DNA from 2 places in the Lysinibacillus sp. NPDC096418 genome. Region 2 is predicted to be linked to the other one. Evidence: riboswitches for the same ligand, from Rfam matches in the RefSeq annotation. Region 2 holds a riboswitch; the other holds the start of a gene.

Region 1 (9,926 bases), on a different contig from region 2:
TCAACAAACTCTTCATATGACTCATTAATCATTTCTTGCATCATCGCTCGTTCTTCTGCTGTAACATCACGCATTGGGCTTAGCATATCTTTATGCTCGCCTGATTTAAACGTTTCAAATTTGACACCTACTTTTTCAGCAAGTGCTTGATAGTTAATAGATTGCATGATGACACCAATTGAACCTGTAATCGTATCGCGATTTGCGAAAATTTTGTCAGCTGGTGCTGAGATATAATAACCACCAGAAGCGGCCATTGACCCCATTGATACGTAGATTGGGATTTGTCGTTCTTCTTTGATTTGTAGGAGTTTTTTATAAATTTCTGCTGACTCCGTTACACCACCACCTGGTGTATTCACGCTCAATACAACACCCTGAACAGTTTCATCATTTAAAATATTATCTAATTGCCCTAAGAAAAACTGATGATCATAGGTAACCTGTTGCCATACCGTACCAGAGCCAACATCTTGAATCGTACCGTCCAATGTTAAATGAGCAATTCTTTTATCAAAATTATTTCCTTCTAATACAGTTTCATAAACTTCAAAATCATTGCCTGCAATTACGCTATCAAAATTACCGAAGAAATCAGCTTTTAAAAACGCAAATACCGTATTGATTCCTAGTGAAACCACTAGTAATACGCCCGCAATAATTAAGGCTACCCACCTTTTTGCATTCATTCTATTCCGCCTCCTTAAAATTTTATACGAATGAATGGATAAAACGTTTCATTTATTTGCAAATATGCACTAATTTCCCGCAATTCATCATGCCGTAAATAACAATTTTAACACATAAAAAAATCAAAGTTCATAAAATGCGCTTGAACTTTGATTTTCGACATTATTCCCCAGGAAATAATTAATGATTATATTGTTTTTGCTCTTGTTGACGTAATTCCACACGGCGGATTTTGCCGGATGCTGTCTTTGGCAATTCCTCCACAAATTCTATAGCACGTGGATATTTATAGGGTGCCGTTAAGTCCTTTACATGATTTTGTAATTGCTGAATAAGCGACGAATCCCCAATAATTCCTTCGCGTAATACAACAAATGCCTTTACTATATTACCTCTAACCTCATCTGGACTTGCTACAACTGCCACTTCTTTCACAGTAGAATGCTTTATTAATGCATCTTCTACTTCGAACGGACCAATCGTGTAACCTGAGGAAATAATTACATCATCGCCTCGCCCTTCAAACCAAAAGTAGCCGTCTTTATCTTTACATGCACGGTCACCAGTAATATACCAATCGCCGCGGAATTGCAGGCTTGTACGCTCTGGGTCCTTAAAGTATTTACTAAATAACGCAGGTGTTTCTTTGTGTACGGCAATATCACCAACAATACCCTCCGAAACAGGATTACCAAAATCATCAATAATCGATACCGTATTACCTGGTGTTGGTTTGCCCATCGAGCCGACACGCGCTTCCATACCAACCATCGTTCCAACAAGTAATGTATTTTCGGTTTGACCATAACCATCGCGTACTTGTAAGTTAAATGCAGTTAAAAATACGTTCACGACTTCACTATTTAACGGCTCACCTGCAGATACAGCTTGGCGAACTTCTGATAAATTATAGTCACGTAAATTTTCAAGTGCCGCCATATAGCGATATTCTGTAGGCGTACAACAAAGAACATTCACCTTGAATTTTTCGAGCAATGTTAAATATGTAGGTGCATCAAACTTACCTTTGTAAACAAAAGCAGTAGCCCCACTTCCTAACGTTGCAAGGAACGGACTCCAAATCCATTTCTGCCAACCAGGTGCTGCAGTCGCCCATACGATGTCATTTTCTTGTACACCTAGCCAATTTGGTGCTGTCGTGCGTAAATGCGCATAACCCCAACTATGAGTATGAATAGCAGCTTTTGGATTACCGGTTGTCCCACTCGTATACGCAAGAAATGCTACATCTGTACTTTTGGTTGGTGTAGTACTTATAAAACTTGTAGGCTGCTGTTCCATTTTTTCAAGTAGTGGCTGCCATGGTGCATGTGCATGTCCGATGACAAACTGTTGTAATCCACCTAAATGTTCAACATCATCAAATTGTTCAATATATGGTTCATAAGCAATGACCGCTTTGGCATCAGCATGTGTAATACGATAATCAATATCCTTCGCTCTAAGCATTTCAGAGCTTGGAATAATAGCTAAACCAACTTTCAATGCAGCGATATATGCAACATATGCCTCAATAGATCTAGGCACCATAATGAGAATAACATCCCCTTTTGTTAATCCCTGTGCTGTTAACACATGCGCTACTTGATTCGCTTTTTCTAGTAAACTTGTATATGTTATATAGTCAATCTCTTCGCTTTCATTATAAACAATTAAAGCATTTTTCTCTGGATCTTGTGCATACTTTTCAAATTCCTCTACAATGTTATACCATTCTGGTGCGATTAGATTTTGTCTATTCATCATTATTGCCCCCTTTGTTAAACTTATTATAAAACTCATTTTTCATAGATTTCAATGAAAAACACTCTAATAATTAAAAATTATGACAATTATCACATTTATTTGTATGGCATCAGTCACCACTTTTCAAATATAATAAAATTGCCTTGTTCATATAGGGAAAGTATGGTACATTGTGGTCAAATCAAATGTTTGCAGGGGGACTCATCTTGAGTTGAGAAGGTTAAAACCTGACCCTTTGAACCTGTTAGTTAATACTAACGTAGGGAGCAATGTACAATCGCGCTTATGCTTTTCTTGTACATACGCTCTCCTCATTCGTAGGAGAGCTTTTTTCGTTCCAATTTTCAGCTAAATATTTTGATTGCGGGGGGACTCATTTTGAGTTGAGAAGGTAAAACCTGACCCTTTGAACCTGTTAGTTAATACTGACGTAGGGAGCAGTACATCATTTTTTTGATGAAGAAGCTCTTTTTACGTGTATTTCACAGACGAAAAAGAGCTTTTTTTGTATGCTTACGTTCACCAATTTGAGGAGGACTTATAATGACATTTTGTAACGAATTAAGAAAAGAAACAGATATTTATTGGGAGGGAAGTTTCCAGCACCCATTTGTAAAAGGGATTGCGGATGGTACTCTACCACTCGATAAGTTTAAATACTATATGATTCAAGATGCCTATTATTTAAAGCATTATGCCAAGGTATTAGCATTTGCAGCTGCTAAATGTGAAACACCTGAAGAATTCGCATACTACACTGATACAGCGAAATTCATTAATGAAGCTGAGCTAGAATTACATCGCTCTGTTTTCTTAGAATTAAATGTAACCAAAGAGGAACTTGAGCAGAGTGAACCTGCTCCAGGTGCTATCAATTACATTAATCATATGTATAGCGCCGTGCATAATGGCGATGTAGCTGAAGCTTTTGCTGCTATGATGCCTTGCCCATGGCTTTATTTAGAAATAGGAATGTATTATAAAGACGCAAAACCTGGTGTTAACCTATATGAAGATTGGATTGCGATGTATAGTAGTGACGATTTCCAAGTAACAATCCAAAAACAAATCTCAATGATGAACGCTTATGCTGCAGCAGCTTCTCCTGAAAAATTAGCAATTTTAAAAAGTCATTTTAAAAACAGTTGTTATTATGAATTACAGTTTTGGGAAATGGCCTGGACGAAAGAAAATTGGGTACCGGAGAGCGTACGATGATTTTACAAGCTATTCGAAAAAAACAGCCTCTTATTCATAGTATAACGAATTACGTTGTGGCCAATTTTCAAGCAAACGGTTTACTAGCAATTGGTGCTTCTCCAGTAATGGCCGATGAATTGCAAGAAGTTGAGAAGATGGTATCACTTGCGTCAGCCTTATTGATTAATATTGGCACACTAAACGAACGGACAAAAGAATCGATGCTACTTGCTGGAAAAAAAGCAAACGCACTTGGAATCCCAGTTATTTTGGATCCAGTTGGTGCTGGTGCGACAGCTTTCCGTAAAGAAACCGTAAAACAGCTTTTAGCTGAAATAAAATTTGTCCTTATTCGTTGCAACATTGGAGAACTAGCTGCCATTGCGAATATAAGTTGGCAGCAAAAAGGTGTAGATAGTGGTAGTGGTTCAATGGCACTATCTGATGAAGCAACGAAAATTGCGCAACAATACAAATGTATGGTCATTGTCACAGGTGAAGAAGATTTCATTTCGGATGGCGTACAATCAAGGTGGATTCCTGGTGGTCATCGCCAAATGACTGAAATTACAGGTACAGGTTGTTTACTAAGTGCTATTTGTGGTGCTGCGTTTGTCGCAGGAGATGAACCTTTTGCGCAACTAGGCGATACGTTAAAGACCTATAAAAAAATTGCTGAAAATGCATATTCGAGCACACAATATATTGGTGATTTTCAGATAACCGTACTAAATGAATTACATCGTCTTTCCAAGGAAGGTGAACAATAATGAAAATTGTTACAACAATCGCTGGCTCCGATAGTGGCGGTGGTGCTGGCATTCAAGCTGATTTAAAAACATTCCAAGAATTAGAGGTATTTGGCACTTCAGTCATTACAGCCTTAACGGCACAAAATACATTAGGTGTTTCTGGTGTTCTGCCGACGGAAGTAAGTTTTGTTGAAAAGCAACTCCTTGCTTTATTAGAAGATTTCCCGATTAGTGCAATCAAAACGGGCATGCTCTTTTCATCAGATATTATTCAAAAAATCGCAACTATCATTACTGATTTAAGAATCCCACTGATTGTCGATCCTGTAATGATTGCAAAAGGTGGAGAAAACTTATTACAACAAGAAGCAGTCCAAGCATTACGCACTCATTTACTGCCATTAGCGAGTGTCCTTACACCAAATATTCCAGAAGCAGAAGTACTTGCGGATATGAAGATTGAAACTGTTCATGATATTCAACAAGCTGCACAATCACTTTTACAATTAGGCGTGCAGTTCGTTGTTATTAAAGGTGGGCATTTATCAGATGAAAAATACGCTACTGATTATGTATTTTCAAATAACGGTTCATCATTTACAATGCAATCAGAACGCATAAATACTAAAAATACGCATGGAACAGGCTGCACATTCTCTGCCGCATTAACTGCTTTTATTGCACAAGGAATTCCCTTTGATCAAGCCATTGTTGAAGCAAAAAAGTTTATTCAAATGGCCATTACACATGATCTAGTTATTGGCAACGGTCACGGACCAACAAATCATTTTGCATATCAAAAATATAAAGATACATGTGAGGTGACTGTACTTGAAGCGTAAGAATTTACAGCTTTACTTCATTATGGGTACTGAAAATACGAAGCAACGCGAACCATTAGCCATACTTGAAGAAGCATTACAAGCTGGAATTACAATGTTTCAATTTCGTGAAAAAGGACCTAAAGCGTTGACTGGTCAAGCTTATGAGAAATTTGCGAACGATTGTCAAAAACTATGCCAACAATATCACGTGCCATTTATCGTCAATGATGATGTAGATCTTGCTATCCGATTAAAGGCAGATGGCATTCATATTGGACAAGATGATTTGCATGTTTCTATTGTACGAGAAAAAATTGGCGACATGCTTCTCGGCATTTCTGTACATTCGGATGCTGAACTACAAGTAGCCTTACAATATGGAGCAGATTATGTTGGGATCGGACCGATTTTTGCAACTCGTTCTAAAGATGATGCAAATGCGCCAAGTGGTACAGCTTTTTTACAACAAGTACGTTCACAACATCCTGAATTACCCATTGTCGCCATTGGTGGCATAGATAACTCAAATGCACACACAGTATTCAATGCTGGAGCAGATGGAGTAGCTGTCATTTCAGCAATTTGCGAGAGCAATGACATTCAACTTACGGTTCTAAATTTTAAAGAAACTTTCCATTCATAAATGTTGAGGTATTTAAGCAAACTAAAAACCAGTGCCTATAAAGGTCACTGGTCTTTAGCCAAATAATTACTCAGGGTATGAGTTTTTTATTTGTTATTGTTTTGGCATCCCTTTTAATTGAGATTCAGCCATTTGTACAAGACGTTTAGTGATTTCACCGCCGACGGAACCGTTAGCACGGGCTGACGCGTCAGCACCTAATTGAACACCAAATTCTTGTGCAATTTCGTATTTCATTTGATCAAGTGCTTGTTGTACACCAGGTACTGCAAGCTTGTTTGAACTGTTGTTGTTTGTCATTTCTCTCACCTCCTTGTGAATATAGAATGTGCTTTATTAGATTTTTAATACGAAAAAAATATAGGTAAATTGTACCTACAAAGGAAATCTGATTTCATAATAAAAGAACCGTCTCAAAATTGCTTTTGAGACGGTTCTTTATCTTATTATAGAAGATCTGCGAATTTATCGGCTGGCTGTTCTTTTTTCGGGAAGATATGCACTTCACGATTCTTTACAGCTCGTTCAATTAATTCATCGAAATCCGAGAAGCTTTCGTAGTGCTCTACTTTCTCAAGCTTTGGCTTAGTTTTTGGACTTGCCGGTGTAAAGATTGTACAGCAGTCTTCAAATGGCTGAATCGATGTTTCATAAGTGCCGATATTTTTAGCTATATCGATAATTTCTAATTTGTCACTTGCAATTAACGGGCGTAAAATCGGTGTATTCGTCACTGCATTGATGGCAGTTAAGCTTTCAAGCGTTTGACTTGCTACTTGGCCAAGACTTTCTCCTGTAACGATTGCAAGAGCACCTATATCTTCACGTACCTGATCAGCAATTTTTAACATCATACGACGAGTTGTTGTCATTGAAACGTTTGACGGTACTTTATCTTTAATGAGTACTTGTATTTCAGTAAACGGAATAACGTGTAGACGAACATTCGCACCGAACTTTGTTAATTCATTTGCTAATACCTTTACTTTTTCAAGTGAATTTTGACTTGTATACGGCGGGCTGAAGAAGTGAATAGCTTCTAAGCGTACACCACGTTTCATCATTAAATAGCCAGCAACTGGGCTATCAATACCACCTGATAACATTAATAATGATTTACCATTCGAACCAACTGGCATACCGCCTGCACCTGAAATCACTTGAGCCATCATATACGTTGCATCATGACGTACTTCTACACGAAGTTCTACATCAGGTTTTTTTACTTTTACCGATAAGTTTTGATACTGTGGTAACACATGGCTACCAATTTCACGCTGAATCGCATGAGAATCTAATGGGAAACTTTTATCTGTACGTTTTACTTCTACTTTAAATGTTAATTGTTCCTCTTTAAATGTATCCATAATCGTAATTGCAAGAGCTTTCATTGCGTCCATATCTTTTTCACAAGCAGCTACTGGACTGAATGATTGAATTCCAAATATTTTCGGTAATCCTTCAAGTAATACATTCATTTGTGCTTGATCCGAAATAGCGATAAACATTCGATCACGCTCTGTGCGGATGTGTAATTGACCTAAATCAGCAAATGCATGACGGATATTTTCACGTAGGCGACGAATAAAGTCCATTTTGTTGCGCCCTTTTGTCGATAGTTCACCGTATCGAATTAAAATTTCTTTCCAAATCATTGTAAAAGCTCTCCTTTTAGTTCCATTAATACTTCGTTTAATACAAGTTTAAACTGTGCGATTTCTTCATCTGTAACATGTGCACCGAAGCTTACACGAATGACGCCATTTTTAAAATGCTCATCAATATGTAAAGCTTCCACGACATGACTTGTTTTCGTTTGTTTCGATGAACAAGCACTTGATGTCGAAACAATCACACCACGTTTTTGCAAGGCATTAATGAGTATTTCACCTTTTAAATCACGCACACTAAACGATAAAATATGTGCTGCACCTTCTGTTGTTGATAAAATATGCACTTCGTCACCATAGTTTCTTAACACTGTACATATTTCTTCATGCCACGTACGGAATTTCGGCTCATGTACAGCCATCGTTTCTACTGCCATACGTGCCGCTTTTGCTAGTGCCACGGCTTGTGGTACAGCAACTGTTCCACTGCGTAAACCGAATTCCTGACCACCGCCAAGTGCATATGGTTCCCACTGCATTTTTTTGCGGAATGCGAGTACACCTGAACCTTTAAAGCCATGGATTTTATGACCGGAAATTGTAATGCAGTCTGGGCCATCTTCACCGTTAAAGGTAATCGGTAATTTGCCGAAGCTTTGCACCGCATCGACATGAAAAGCTGCGCGGCTTAACTCATGCACAATTTTTGCCGCTTCAAAAATAGGCTGAATTGCACCCATTTCATTATTAACATGCATTATGCTCACTAACACTGTATCTTTACGTACTTTTGCACGCAACTCTTCTATTGAAATAACACCATTTTTCCCAACAGTTAAATACTCTACTTCAAAGCCTTCTTTTTCAAGTTGCTTCACTGATTCTAACACAGATGGATGTTCAATGACCGTTGTTAAAATATGTTTTCCTTTATGTGTATTGCCTCGTGCCAAACCAAGAATGGCTGTATTATTAGATTCCGTGCCACCTGATGTAAACAGTATATTTTTGGCATCTGTACGCAAAATATGCGCAATTTGTTCACGTGCACGCATCAATAGTTCATGCGATTCTACACCCATCGCATGAATTGATGCAGGGTTAGCATAATATTGTTCATTGACCGCCAAAAATGTTTGCATTACTTCTTTATGCGGCTTTGTTGTTGCACTATTATCGAGATAAATCATCGTTCAACCTACTCACTTTTTATCGTAAATTTTTTTATCTTCTCGTTTTTCATAAGAAAACCACCAACACGAAAACAGTGTGGTGGTTGCTCTTTTTCTATACCATTATAACGTTTTTATACACTTACGTATACTGTCTTGTATTCGTCCAGATTAACGCGAAAACATCTCTTCTGCAACAAGTGCTTGAATACGTTTTAATGCGCCCGGCTCCATATCCTCCACAGCCGTTCCTGCATCTTCTAATGCTTTTGTATATCGGCATTGAAGGAATGCTTCTTCTGCTTCTTTTAAGCGCGCATTAAGTTTGGGATTTGTTGCTCTATGACGATTACCGTATTGAATAATTCGTTCTATCAACATGACATTTTCAATCATCTCACGCGCTTTTATATGTACTTCTTCAATACATAATTCTGTAGCAGCTAAATTACTATGCACAACTCCCATATTTAACGGTACTTCTTGTAAACTTTGGATAACTACATAAATATGTTCTGCAGCTTCATCTAAACGCGCATCCATCTCCTTGGGGATACCTGGCATATTCGCCTTGTTCAGTATGCGATCCGTTTCTTGTAACATTTTTTTCAGCTCTTCTACTTTTGCACGTGCTTTATTTTCATCAATACGCAAGTTTTTCATCGTATTCGATAGTCGCTCTTGTTCCTCATGAATACGCTCTAGTTCCTCACTAATTTCCGTTAACTCTTCCTGCAAGCTAGAATAAGCAGATTTTTCGTCTGCTACACGCATTGAAAGTAATTCATAACGTCGTTGTAATACCTCTAAGCGTTTTAATGCTACTTTCGGGATTTCGGCGTCTTTTTCATTTAGATGATAACTTTGTTGTACGAATGATGCTTCATCACTGACAATTCTTGTCGAACTAATAACATTAGCAATCGAACTAAATAGTCGTTCACAATTTTGATCGACGTAATTTTTTGCAATCACTTCTTTTTCAAGTAAGTCATAAAAATTATCGATTTCTTCGTTAATTTCAACTACACGAGGTTTAACAACTGCTATATTAAGTTGTGCAAGTTCACCTTTTAATGTCCCAAACTCTTCTTCTAGTTTGTCAAGTGCCTCAGTCAGTTCAAGATGACGTAAATAGTAAGACTGTTCTTCCATTTCACGTTGACCACTACGTAATTCTTGAATGGCACCCGGTAATTTTACTTGTAGCTCCGTCAAAAGTGTCGGTACATCATTAATAAAATTAAACGTCTCCTGTGACTCATTAT
Region 2 (9,926 bases):
CCAAATGTGAATTCCCGTTGAGTGCCCATTAAATATAAGCTTTCCTGAATTTTTTTATATTGTGTGTCTACTGTATAGTAGTCAGGCCGATTCAGCGGTTCGTATGTAGACCAAAAGTATTTATTGCGGCTTACGAGACCTGTTAAACTCCGTGCATCTTTTTCTTGGAATGTCCGAACGTAGCATTTCTTCCCCTCAATCAACACCACATTTCCACCCTTTTTCTTTAGTAAATTCCAAATTTTCAACACCATTTCTCCACACAAACCTTCCAATAATTGTCGATATATTTCTCATTGTATGTAAAAAAAGATGCTGCTACAACTAAATCAGCTTATTGTTTAGTTGTAGCAACATCTCTCGTATTATTATATTTTCTACTTACACATTTGATGATTCTAGTGTGTCTAATATATTTGTTAAATGCAAACCGCGTCTTTGAGCTTCACGCTCGATGTGTGCAATTGTTTCTTGTAGCACTTGTACACGTGAATGTTTTTTATCGTCGCCCGCTACTAAAATCCATGGAGCATTTTCCTTATCTGTTTTCTCAAACATGTCATTGGCCGCCTCTATGTATAGAGGTGTTTTTTCACGGTTACGCCAATCTTCTTCTGTTAGCTTCCATGCTTTATACGGATCTTGTGCTCTGTCTGTAAAACGTTTTAACTGTTCTTCATCGGATACATGTAACCAGAACTTCACAACTATGTAATCTCCGTCTGTCAGTAGCTTTTCATAGTTATTAATTTCATCGTATGCACGAGACCACTCTTCCTTTGTCGCAAAGCCTTCGATACGCTCTACAAGTACACGCCCATACCATGACCGGTCAAAAATTGAGATTTGCCCATGCTGCGGCAATTTACGCCAGAAGCGTTGTAAATAGTTGTAACGAAGTTCATGTGGTTGCGGTGCCGATATTGGATGCACTACATAGCCGCGCGGGTCTACTCGTTCGATAAGGCGTTTAATAGCTCCCCCCTTACCTGCCGCATCCATGCCTTCAAATACAAGTATAAGACCTATTTTATTATTTAGTAAAAATTGTTGAGCATTTAACATTTCATATTGAAGGACTTTTAATTTCTTTTTATACATTTTTTTATCTAATTCAATGGATAAATCTAAATCTTTTATAGTTTGAGACATTTAAAAACCTCCCCTTATGTGATTAATCTTATTGTACAAGAGATAAGTAAGCTTGAATATAAAAATGGTAAATTGTAGATAATACTAACAAATTAGCATAATATACTAGTCGGTATTTCCGTTATAATTAAACGTTGTATTATTTGAAAGGCTCATTCGGATTACTTCGCTCATCAACAGAACATTTCGGATTATCGCTATAAAAGGTATACTTATTTAATAAATAGAAATTCAGTGACAATCATATACTTATTTGCTTTTTCACTATACAATTTAACAGGAAGGGAGAGGAAATTATGCCTCAATTTATTTTCGTGACAATTACGTATATTGTCGCACTCATCCTAACCTTTTCATCCTATATCATAAAGATAAATGGTCAATCTTCATTAGAAATTTCTAACCGCTTACCGGTTATGTTTGCCCCTTTAAATGTAAGTTATGTTATTTGGATTGTGATTTTTATATTACTCGGTTATTGGTTAGTTATGAATCTGAATAAACAGCGCACGCAGGAAGCCTTGTCTCTCAAGCAGGGAATACTATTTGGGAGCGCATGTACACTACAAATGTTGATGATAATCTTCTGGCATTTAGAACTATTTATCGCCTCTTTAATCGTCACGTTCATGTTAGTCCTTTACTTATTTATGCTGTATAATACGTATCCACTCAGCAATAATAAGCTAACTGGTCGTGTACCACTGTCTATTTATTTTGCATGGACAACATTTCTACTCATGACAAATTTAAGTTTTACATTAACCTCATTTGAATGGAATGGTTTTGGTTTAAGTAACCCTCTATGGGCCGTTATTTTATTAACAGTTGGCACTGCCATTGCTTTACATATTCGCTTCCATCATTTCGATATTGCGTTTCCACTTGTCTTCATTTGGGCATACATCGGCATCGCACTCCATAATGGCTTTGATGAACTTCTTGTGACAACAGCTGCACTTTTTTTATGTGGTGTCCTGCTTGTCGGCATAATATTCATCAAAAAAAATCCCGCATACCAAAAATAATTTGGTATACGGGATTTTTTATTTTTTGTTACTCGTCATCTAACGTTGTTAGAATAATTGGTGCACCCTTAGTGACAATGATCGAATGCTCAATTTGTGCAACTAATGATTTGTCTGGTGTGACAAATGTCCAGCCATCACCAGACTCAACAATATGCTCAGCTTTTGCGGAGATGAATGGCTCAACAGCAAGCACCATACCCTCCTTCATAATTGTTGTATCCCATGCATCGTAATAGTTTAAAATATGACTTGGCTCATCGTGTAAAGACTTCCCTAAACCGTGACCTGTTAAGTTCATAATAACTGTTAAATCATTCGCATAGGCTTCACGCTCAACAGCCTTACCAATTTGGTTTAGTTTTGAGCCAGCTTTTACTTTAGTCATCGCACGTTCAAAAGCACTTTTCGCTACGCGGCAAAGCTTTTCTTTCTCTTCATAGCCTTCACCAACTACGAATGAAATACCTGTATCTGCAAAATAACCATTTAAAGAACCAGATACGTCGATGTTCACGATGTCCCCTTCTTGAATGACACGGCTACCAGGAATACCATGTGCTACTTCTTCATTCACACTAATGCAAGTATAACCAGGGAAATCATATTCTCCTTTAGGTCCAGATACAGCGCCTCGCTCGGCAAACATACGTCCTGCAATCTCATCTATTTCCAGTGTCGTCACACCTGGTTTTGTAGCGGCCTTCATCGCTTCACGGATTTCAGCGCAAATACGGCCAATTTTTTTAAAAGCTTCAATTTCTTCTTGTGTTTTTACAATCATTTTAAAACGTCCCTTTCATCCTAATGTCTACTCTTTAATATACCACAACTCCAGTATAAAAATGAGGAATCCGCGTTATTTGGTATGTCAATTACGCCTTGGCATATTTGCCTTCAAATTTCGAATAGTGTATGAACACCAGTTAAAAAAGCTAAAAACCGCCCGATTATTAGAGAAATCAGACGGTTTAATAATTAAGATTTTCGTTGCATTAATTGTGGTGCAGATGTAAATAATAGCACGCAAGCCACAGCTGTTAAAATTGTAGCAGGCAGCATATACGTTCCGTTGTAAATAATAGAATAAACCCATGCATTTTGGTCGCCAGCATATTCTGCAAAGAACACTGCACCAGCAGCCGTATGTGCAGCATACCTTAAAAAGCCTGCTACAACGATGCCAATGATAATATAGTTTGCCATTTTCACCTTATTCGAATTCGCGGCTGCATCAAGTACTGGTTTACGTACAATCGCTGCTAGCCCAACAACCGTGAAGGCAACGCCGTAATCTAATAAACCTTGGAACCAGTGTACGATATAAGCTCCAAACATTGTTTGCATAACACCAACGAGTAGACCAGTTGTTAACCCTGCACCTAGTCCCCAACGAAATGCTATTAATACAATCGGCACCATGACAAGACTAACCGAGCCACCCTGTGCCCATACTTTAAATGATACTTGGTCGAGCACAAGGCCTACCGCAGCAAAAATCGCAATTTCCACCAGCATTAATAATCTTTTTTTGTCCATAACATTATTCTCTCCTTTGTTCCGATGTAGGATACAAGGCAGGAATAGAAATCAGTTGCTTTAATGCTTGGCTGTCTGGCAATCTACTATAATGGGTAAAATAAAAACGATGCCAGGACAGAGCCTAACATCGTAAAAGTGTCGGTTTCTATCCACAATCCCTACGCAAGCGTTAACTTACAGGTTCAAAGAGTGAAGGCATTACGTGCCAAGTCTCAGCCGACATCATCGGCACCCCTTGTGGTCGTTACATCTAGATTTTTGTTTGAACATCATTATTGTACGCAAACACTCGCCCAATTACAACCGTCTCTTTACTAAATTTTTTTGAAACTTTTCAGATTTTTGTGCGTAAATATTAAAAAAGGAGGGACAACTAATGGAGAATCAAAAAATCTTATCTGCATTTAGTTATCTCAGTATTTTTTTCGCACCATTTATCGTACCTTTAGTCGTTTATTTTATTTCAAAGGATAACGAAGTTAAGCGCCACTCTATTCGAGCACTCATCTCACACTTAATTCCAGTTGCTTTTGGTATCGTTTTCTTTATCCTATTCGTCTTCTCAACGATATCGTTTAATACAACTGATCCATTTGCAAATGGCAATTCGCTCATTATTGTTTGGCTAGTTACCTTTGTTATTTACTTATTCGTATCACTAGGCATTGTCATTTGGAACATCATTCAAGCAGTACGCGTTGTCCGTTAATGTTTCTTCCAGACAAAAACAGGTAGCAATAATGATAAAAAGGGAGTTGGATTCAAATGAAAGTATCTAACGTAGTAAAGACTGCTGTTAAATTAGCACCAATCGTTATTCCTATCATAAGAAAAGTAGTAGAAGCTAAAAAAGGAAAGGCTCCTACTTCATCAAACACATACACAAAATAATTTGTTCGCTTTAGCTATCTCCAGTTCGTGAGATAGCTTTTTTATTGTCTGCATACATCCACAAATATAGTTTAAAATGAATAGCAACAAAACAAAAAGGAGCTGTTTACGATAAATACCGAAAAACAATTACTAAGCTTAGTCAATGCAGCGCAAGTACTTACTTCAACGCTCGATATTAATCAAGTGCTGGAAAAGCTGATGAGTGAAGTATTACATGTTATTGATGGTGCCGATGCAGGGGTACTATTTATGCTTAATACACAGACTAATCGACTGATTGCCAAGCATGCCATTGGCTATAATCTCGCACACTTAAAAAAAATTCATCTGGCCTCTAATGAAGGTATGACTGGAAAAGTGTTTTCACAAAAAAAGGCGTTTAGATTCCATTCGAGTGACGATGTAACTGAGAACATGTCCGACTTATTCCCACTATATGAGGAAGACTATACAAAGGCAGTTGGTGACTTTGCATATCCCAAAAGCGCTGTTTGTGCACCACTTCTCGATAAAAGTAACGCATGTATCGGCGTATTAACAATTGTCAATTTTTCAGGGGATACACACTTTGAAAATAACGATTTAATGATGCTACAAGCATTCGCCAATCAATCATCTATTGCGATTGAAAACGCAAAACTATTCACGCAAAATGAGCGCTCCAAGCGGATTTATGATGCGCTAACACGTGTTTCTTTAACACGAGGTCGTCTCAGCGACATGACAGATACACTGGCTTCTTTACTTGGACAACCAGTAGCCATTATGACAGATTTTTATGATGTACTTGTTGCCTCATCCGCAACAGCAAAACACGCTGCAGAACTTTTGAGGGAGCAGCAAATTGAGTATCTAAATAACGTAGTACAGCAGTGCGTGCAACATCAAGTTCACATCGCAATGGACGAAGATATGTATGTAAGTTACTTATTCCCGATTCATACAGAACGTGGTGTTATCGGTATGCTACTTGTTGTGATGCACGATCATTTGCAGATGGATCCTCTTGACTTGTTTGCTGTCGAACAGGCAAGCGCTCTATTTGCTCTTCAGTTAGCTGAGCAAGAAAAGGAACTTGAAATTTCTTTCAAATACGACGGCTATTTGTTGCAACAACTTTTAAATTTAGATTTCACTGGATTTTATAAGCGCCAAGAAGCACTTCAAACTACGCATTTCTTATGCGCTACGCTACAGCTTCAAGATAATGCTTTCGGCGTTATGCAAACAAAAAAACAGCAGCAACAATTTAGCCAATTACTCTATCGTGCTTCACGTTTATTTTCTTTTCCGATTTTCACCTCGGAGCACGATTTCCACTATCAATTTTTATTTATGAACAATCTCCAAGTACCTGTTGAACAATTTAAAGAACATATTCAACAGTTTTTCGAGCTAATTGATAAAGATGTGAAAATATACAATTCTTTATCCTTTCATGTTGGTCTTGGACGAGTTTTCGAATCTATAGAAAATATTACAAGCTCACACCGTGATTCAAAAAAGTGCATCGACTATTTACAAACACTTGAACAAGCACCACTTATTTTGTCCTATGACAAACTTGGGCCTTATACACTTTTTTTAAATAACGATCCACAGGAAATGGCAGAGTACATAGATATGAAACTTGGAGCAATTATCAAATATGACAATCAACATAAAACGGATTTGTTATACACACTTAAATTGTATTTTGTACATAATCAAAATCGCAAACACACTGCGGAAGCGTGCTTTGTGCATATAAACACGATTAAATATAGGCTTCAGACTATTTTTTCATTACTTGATATCAATGAAAAAAACGGGCAAATTATGTTTGAGTTGAATCTCGCACTCTATATGCAATCGTACTTACAAAATGCCAAATTGGCCAAAACAAACAAATGACAAACTCTACCTTTGTCGTTTTTTACATAGTAATTTTATAGCATTCATTGTTATACTATATCCTACTTGTTGAATTTTCAGAATATTTAAGATAAACATGGAGGACCTGAGAACAATGGAAATATGGAGTTTGTTTACGATTATTGCTTCACTTGCATTATTAATATTTTTAGCATTACGAGGTTTCAGTATTATTATCATTGCGCCAATCGCTAGTTTGGTCGTAATACTATTAAACCAAATGCCTATTCTAGATTCTCTCCAAGGGAACTATATGAGTGGATTTATGAACTTTATGAAAAATTACTACCTCATCTTTTTGTTTGCCGCAATTTTCGGTAAATTCATGGAAGATAGTGGTGCAGCACGATCAATTGCTGAAAAGCTATTAATCGTTATGGGACGTAATAGCAAGTTCAATGCACTGATGGCAATCGTGATTATTTGTGCCTTTTTAACACTAGGTGGTATTAATACATACGTTGTTATTTTTGCTATTTTACCAATTGCTAAGCCATTGTTTAAGGAATTAAATATGCCTTGGCACTTGTTCACAGGGGCATTCTTCTTTGGAATAGCAACCTTTACGATGACGATGCTTCCAGGTTCACCATCTGTACAAAACATTATTCCAACAAAATACTTAGGCACAACTACTACAGCAGCTCCTGTTGTTGGAATTGTCGCTACGATTACCATTATTTTTTTAAACTGCTTCTATTTAAAACGTCAATTATCAAAGTCAGAGGCACGTGGTGAAACATATGAGAATATGAAAAATCCAGATAAAAATGATTCAAAAGCATTTGAGGCAACAGCAAAAAAATTACCGCCATTTATCTTAAGTGTTTTACCACCAATCTTTTTAATCGTCACATTAAACGTGTTTAAAGTAGATATCCTCTACACGTTAATGCTTACTGTTCTTATTGCGATTATTATCTTCTGGAAATATATCGATAACAAATTACAGGCGATAAACATTGGCGCAACGAATACCGTTTTACCAATTATCAATACTAGTGCGGATGTCGGATATGGGACAGTAATTGCTGCTACAGCTGGCTTTGGTTTAATAACAGAAATGCTTGCTAACATTCCTGGCAGCCCGTTAATTTCCCTTTACGTAGCCATTGCAGCACTCGCAGGGATTACAGGTACAGCATCTGGTGGTCTCGGCATTGCAATGGAAACGTTTGTTCAGACGTATTTAGATTTAGGTGTTGCCCCTGAGGCAATTCACCGTATTGCAGCAATCGCCTCTGGTAGTTTAGATTCATTGCCTCATAATGGTGCAGTTATTACTGTACTTGCAGTTATTGGCTTAACGCATAAAGATGCCTACAAACACATATTCTTTGTATCAGTCATCGGTCCATTAGTGGCTGCCATTCCAGCACTAATTGCCGCTATCTTAATTTATTCGTAATACTAATTCGCCCTCACGCTATATGAGGGCATTAACATTAATTAACCAGTAGGAGATGAACGCACATGAAAGTCTCACTTTTCGCGACATGTATAGTCGATATGTTTCAAACAAATGTGGGCAAGGCAACTGTAGAACTTCTAGAACATCTTGGCTGTGAAGTCATTTTTCCAAAAGGACAAATTTGCTGTGGACAACCAGCCTACAATTCTGGCTATGTAAAAGATGCAAAGGAAGCGATGAAAAACATGATTACAGCATTTGACGATGCTGAATATGTTGTCTGCCCCTCTGGCTCTTGCGCTTATATGTTCCGTGAATATGAAAAAGTTTTTGCAGATGATGTGCTATGGGCAACACGCGCAAAACGATTAGCAAAAAAAACGTATGAACTAACACAATTTATCGTCGATGTATTAGGTATTACAGATGTCGGCGCTAGCTTCGACGGCAATGTGACCTATCACATGTCATGCCATATGACACGACTACTCGGTGTCAAAAGTGCACCATTAACATTACTAGAAAACGTTAAAGGGTTAACCTATACAGAGCTACCAAACAAAACAACTTGCTGTGGCTTCGGTGGTACATTCTCAGTCAAAATGACACCTATTTCCGAGCAAATGGTTGATGAAAAGGTACAGCATATTATCGAAACGAAAGCCAAATATTTAGTTGGTGCAGATGAAGGCTGCTTAATGAATATCCGTGGACGCGCAGAGCGATTAGGCGCGCACGTACAAGTACTACATATTGCTGAAATATTAAATTCTAGAGATGCGGAGGTGCGTGCACAATGCCAATGAAGGTCGGCGATGAGCCATTTAATAATCGGGTTGGAGAAGGCATTCAAAATACTTTTATGCGTAGTGCTGTTTCCGGAGCACAAGATCGACTAGAAACGAATCGTCTATTAGCTATTGAGGAACTTAGCAATTGGGAAGAGTGGCGCTCACTTGGTGAAGAAATTCGTCAACATGTGTTAGCAAATCTTGACTACTATTTAACGCAGTTAAGTGACCAGGTTGCAGCACGTGGTGGTCATGTTTTCTTTGCTGCCACAGCTGAGGATGCAAGGTCCTATATCGCAGGTATTGCCAAGGACAAGCAGGCAAAAAAAATTGTCAAATCAAAGTCGATGGTGACAGAGGAAATTGACTTAAATCATTATTTAGAGAAGCATGCTGGCTGTCGCGTGATTGAAACCGATTTAGGAGAGTATATTTTACAACTCGACGATGATTTACCTTCACATATCGTAGCACCAGCTTTACACCGTAAGAAAGAACAAGTACAGGAAAGCTTCAAGCGTCATCATCAATACGAGGGCTCTGAACGTCCTGAGGAATTAACTAAGCATGCACGTAAAATGTTGCGAGATGATTATTTAACAGCGGATATCGGCATTACAGGTTGTAACTTCGCCGTGGCGGAAACAGGATCTGTTTGTATCGTAACCAATGAAGGTAATGCGGATTTATCGACAGCATTGCCGAAAACGCAAATTACTGTAATGGGTATGGAACGACTCGTACCAACTTTTGAAGAGCTAGAAGTGCTTGTCAATATGCTAACACGAAGTGCTGTTGGTCAAAAGCTTCCAAGCTATGTAACTGTATTAAGTGGTCCCCGCCAAGAAGGTGATGTAGATGGTCCTGAAGATTTCCACTTAGTCATTGTTGATAATGGCCGTTCTGAAATTTTAGGTAGTGAATTCCAATCGATTTTACAATGTATTCGCTGTGGCGCTTGTGCTAATATTTGCCCTGTTTATCGTCATGTAGGCGGTCACTCATATGGTTCTATTTACTCCGGTCCAATTGGTGCCGTTTTATCTCCATTGCTTGGTGGCTACGATGAATATAAGGAATTACCATTTGCGTCTACACTTTGTGGGGCTTGTACCGATGTTTGTCCCGTAAAAATTCCATTGCATGAATTACTGCACAAGCATCGACAAACGATTGTGGAAAAAGAAGGCCGTG

The links. Region 2 has a riboswitch for thiamine pyrophosphate ahead of thiT (energy-coupled thiamine transporter ThiT). Riboswitches for the same ligand answer to the same signal wherever they lie in the genome.
Region 1: another riboswitch for thiamine pyrophosphate. It lies ahead of tenA (thiaminase II); the one in region 2 lies ahead of thiT (energy-coupled thiamine transporter ThiT).

The regions. Positions count from the first base shown of each region.
Region 1 is NZ_JBIWEY010000001.1:457,414-467,339, forward strand. Features, by position in the region: gene sppA (signal peptide peptidase SppA) at 1-689, opposite strand, end outside; gene mbcS (acyl-CoA synthetase MbcS) at 871-2,454, opposite strand; TPP riboswitch at 2,641-2,740, shown strand; TPP riboswitch at 2,813-2,911, shown strand; gene tenA (thiaminase II) at 3,001-3,675, shown strand; gene thiM (hydroxyethylthiazole kinase) at 3,672-4,427, shown strand; gene thiD (bifunctional hydroxymethylpyrimidine kinase/phosphomethylpyrimidine kinase) at 4,427-5,251, shown strand; gene thiE (thiamine phosphate synthase) at 5,241-5,876, shown strand; gene ACIQZG_RS02190 (alpha/beta-type small acid-soluble spore protein) at 5,970-6,176, opposite strand; gene thiI (tRNA uracil 4-sulfurtransferase ThiI) at 6,323-7,531, opposite strand; gene ACIQZG_RS02200 (cysteine desulfurase family protein) at 7,528-8,676, opposite strand; gene ezrA (septation ring formation regulator EzrA) at 8,830-9,926, opposite strand, start outside.
Region 2 is NZ_JBIWEY010000011.1:90,928-100,853, reverse strand. Features, by position in the region: gene ACIQZG_RS11160 (GNAT family N-acetyltransferase) at 1-254, opposite strand, end outside; gene ACIQZG_RS11155 (polyphosphate kinase 2 family protein) at 382-1,152, opposite strand; gene ACIQZG_RS11150 (hypothetical protein) at 1,449-2,180, shown strand; gene map (type I methionyl aminopeptidase) at 2,209-2,964, opposite strand; gene thiT (energy-coupled thiamine transporter ThiT) at 3,159-3,719, opposite strand; TPP riboswitch at 3,860-3,968, opposite strand; gene ACIQZG_RS11135 (magnetosome magnetite crystal formation protein family) at 4,099-4,431, shown strand; gene ACIQZG_RS11130 (hypothetical protein) at 4,488-4,613, shown strand; gene ACIQZG_RS11125 (helix-turn-helix domain-containing protein) at 4,716-6,509, shown strand; gene ACIQZG_RS11120 (GntP family permease) at 6,625-7,938, shown strand; gene ACIQZG_RS11115 ((Fe-S)-binding protein) at 8,004-8,747, shown strand; gene ACIQZG_RS11110 (LutB/LldF family L-lactate oxidation iron-sulfur protein) at 8,738-9,926, shown strand, end outside.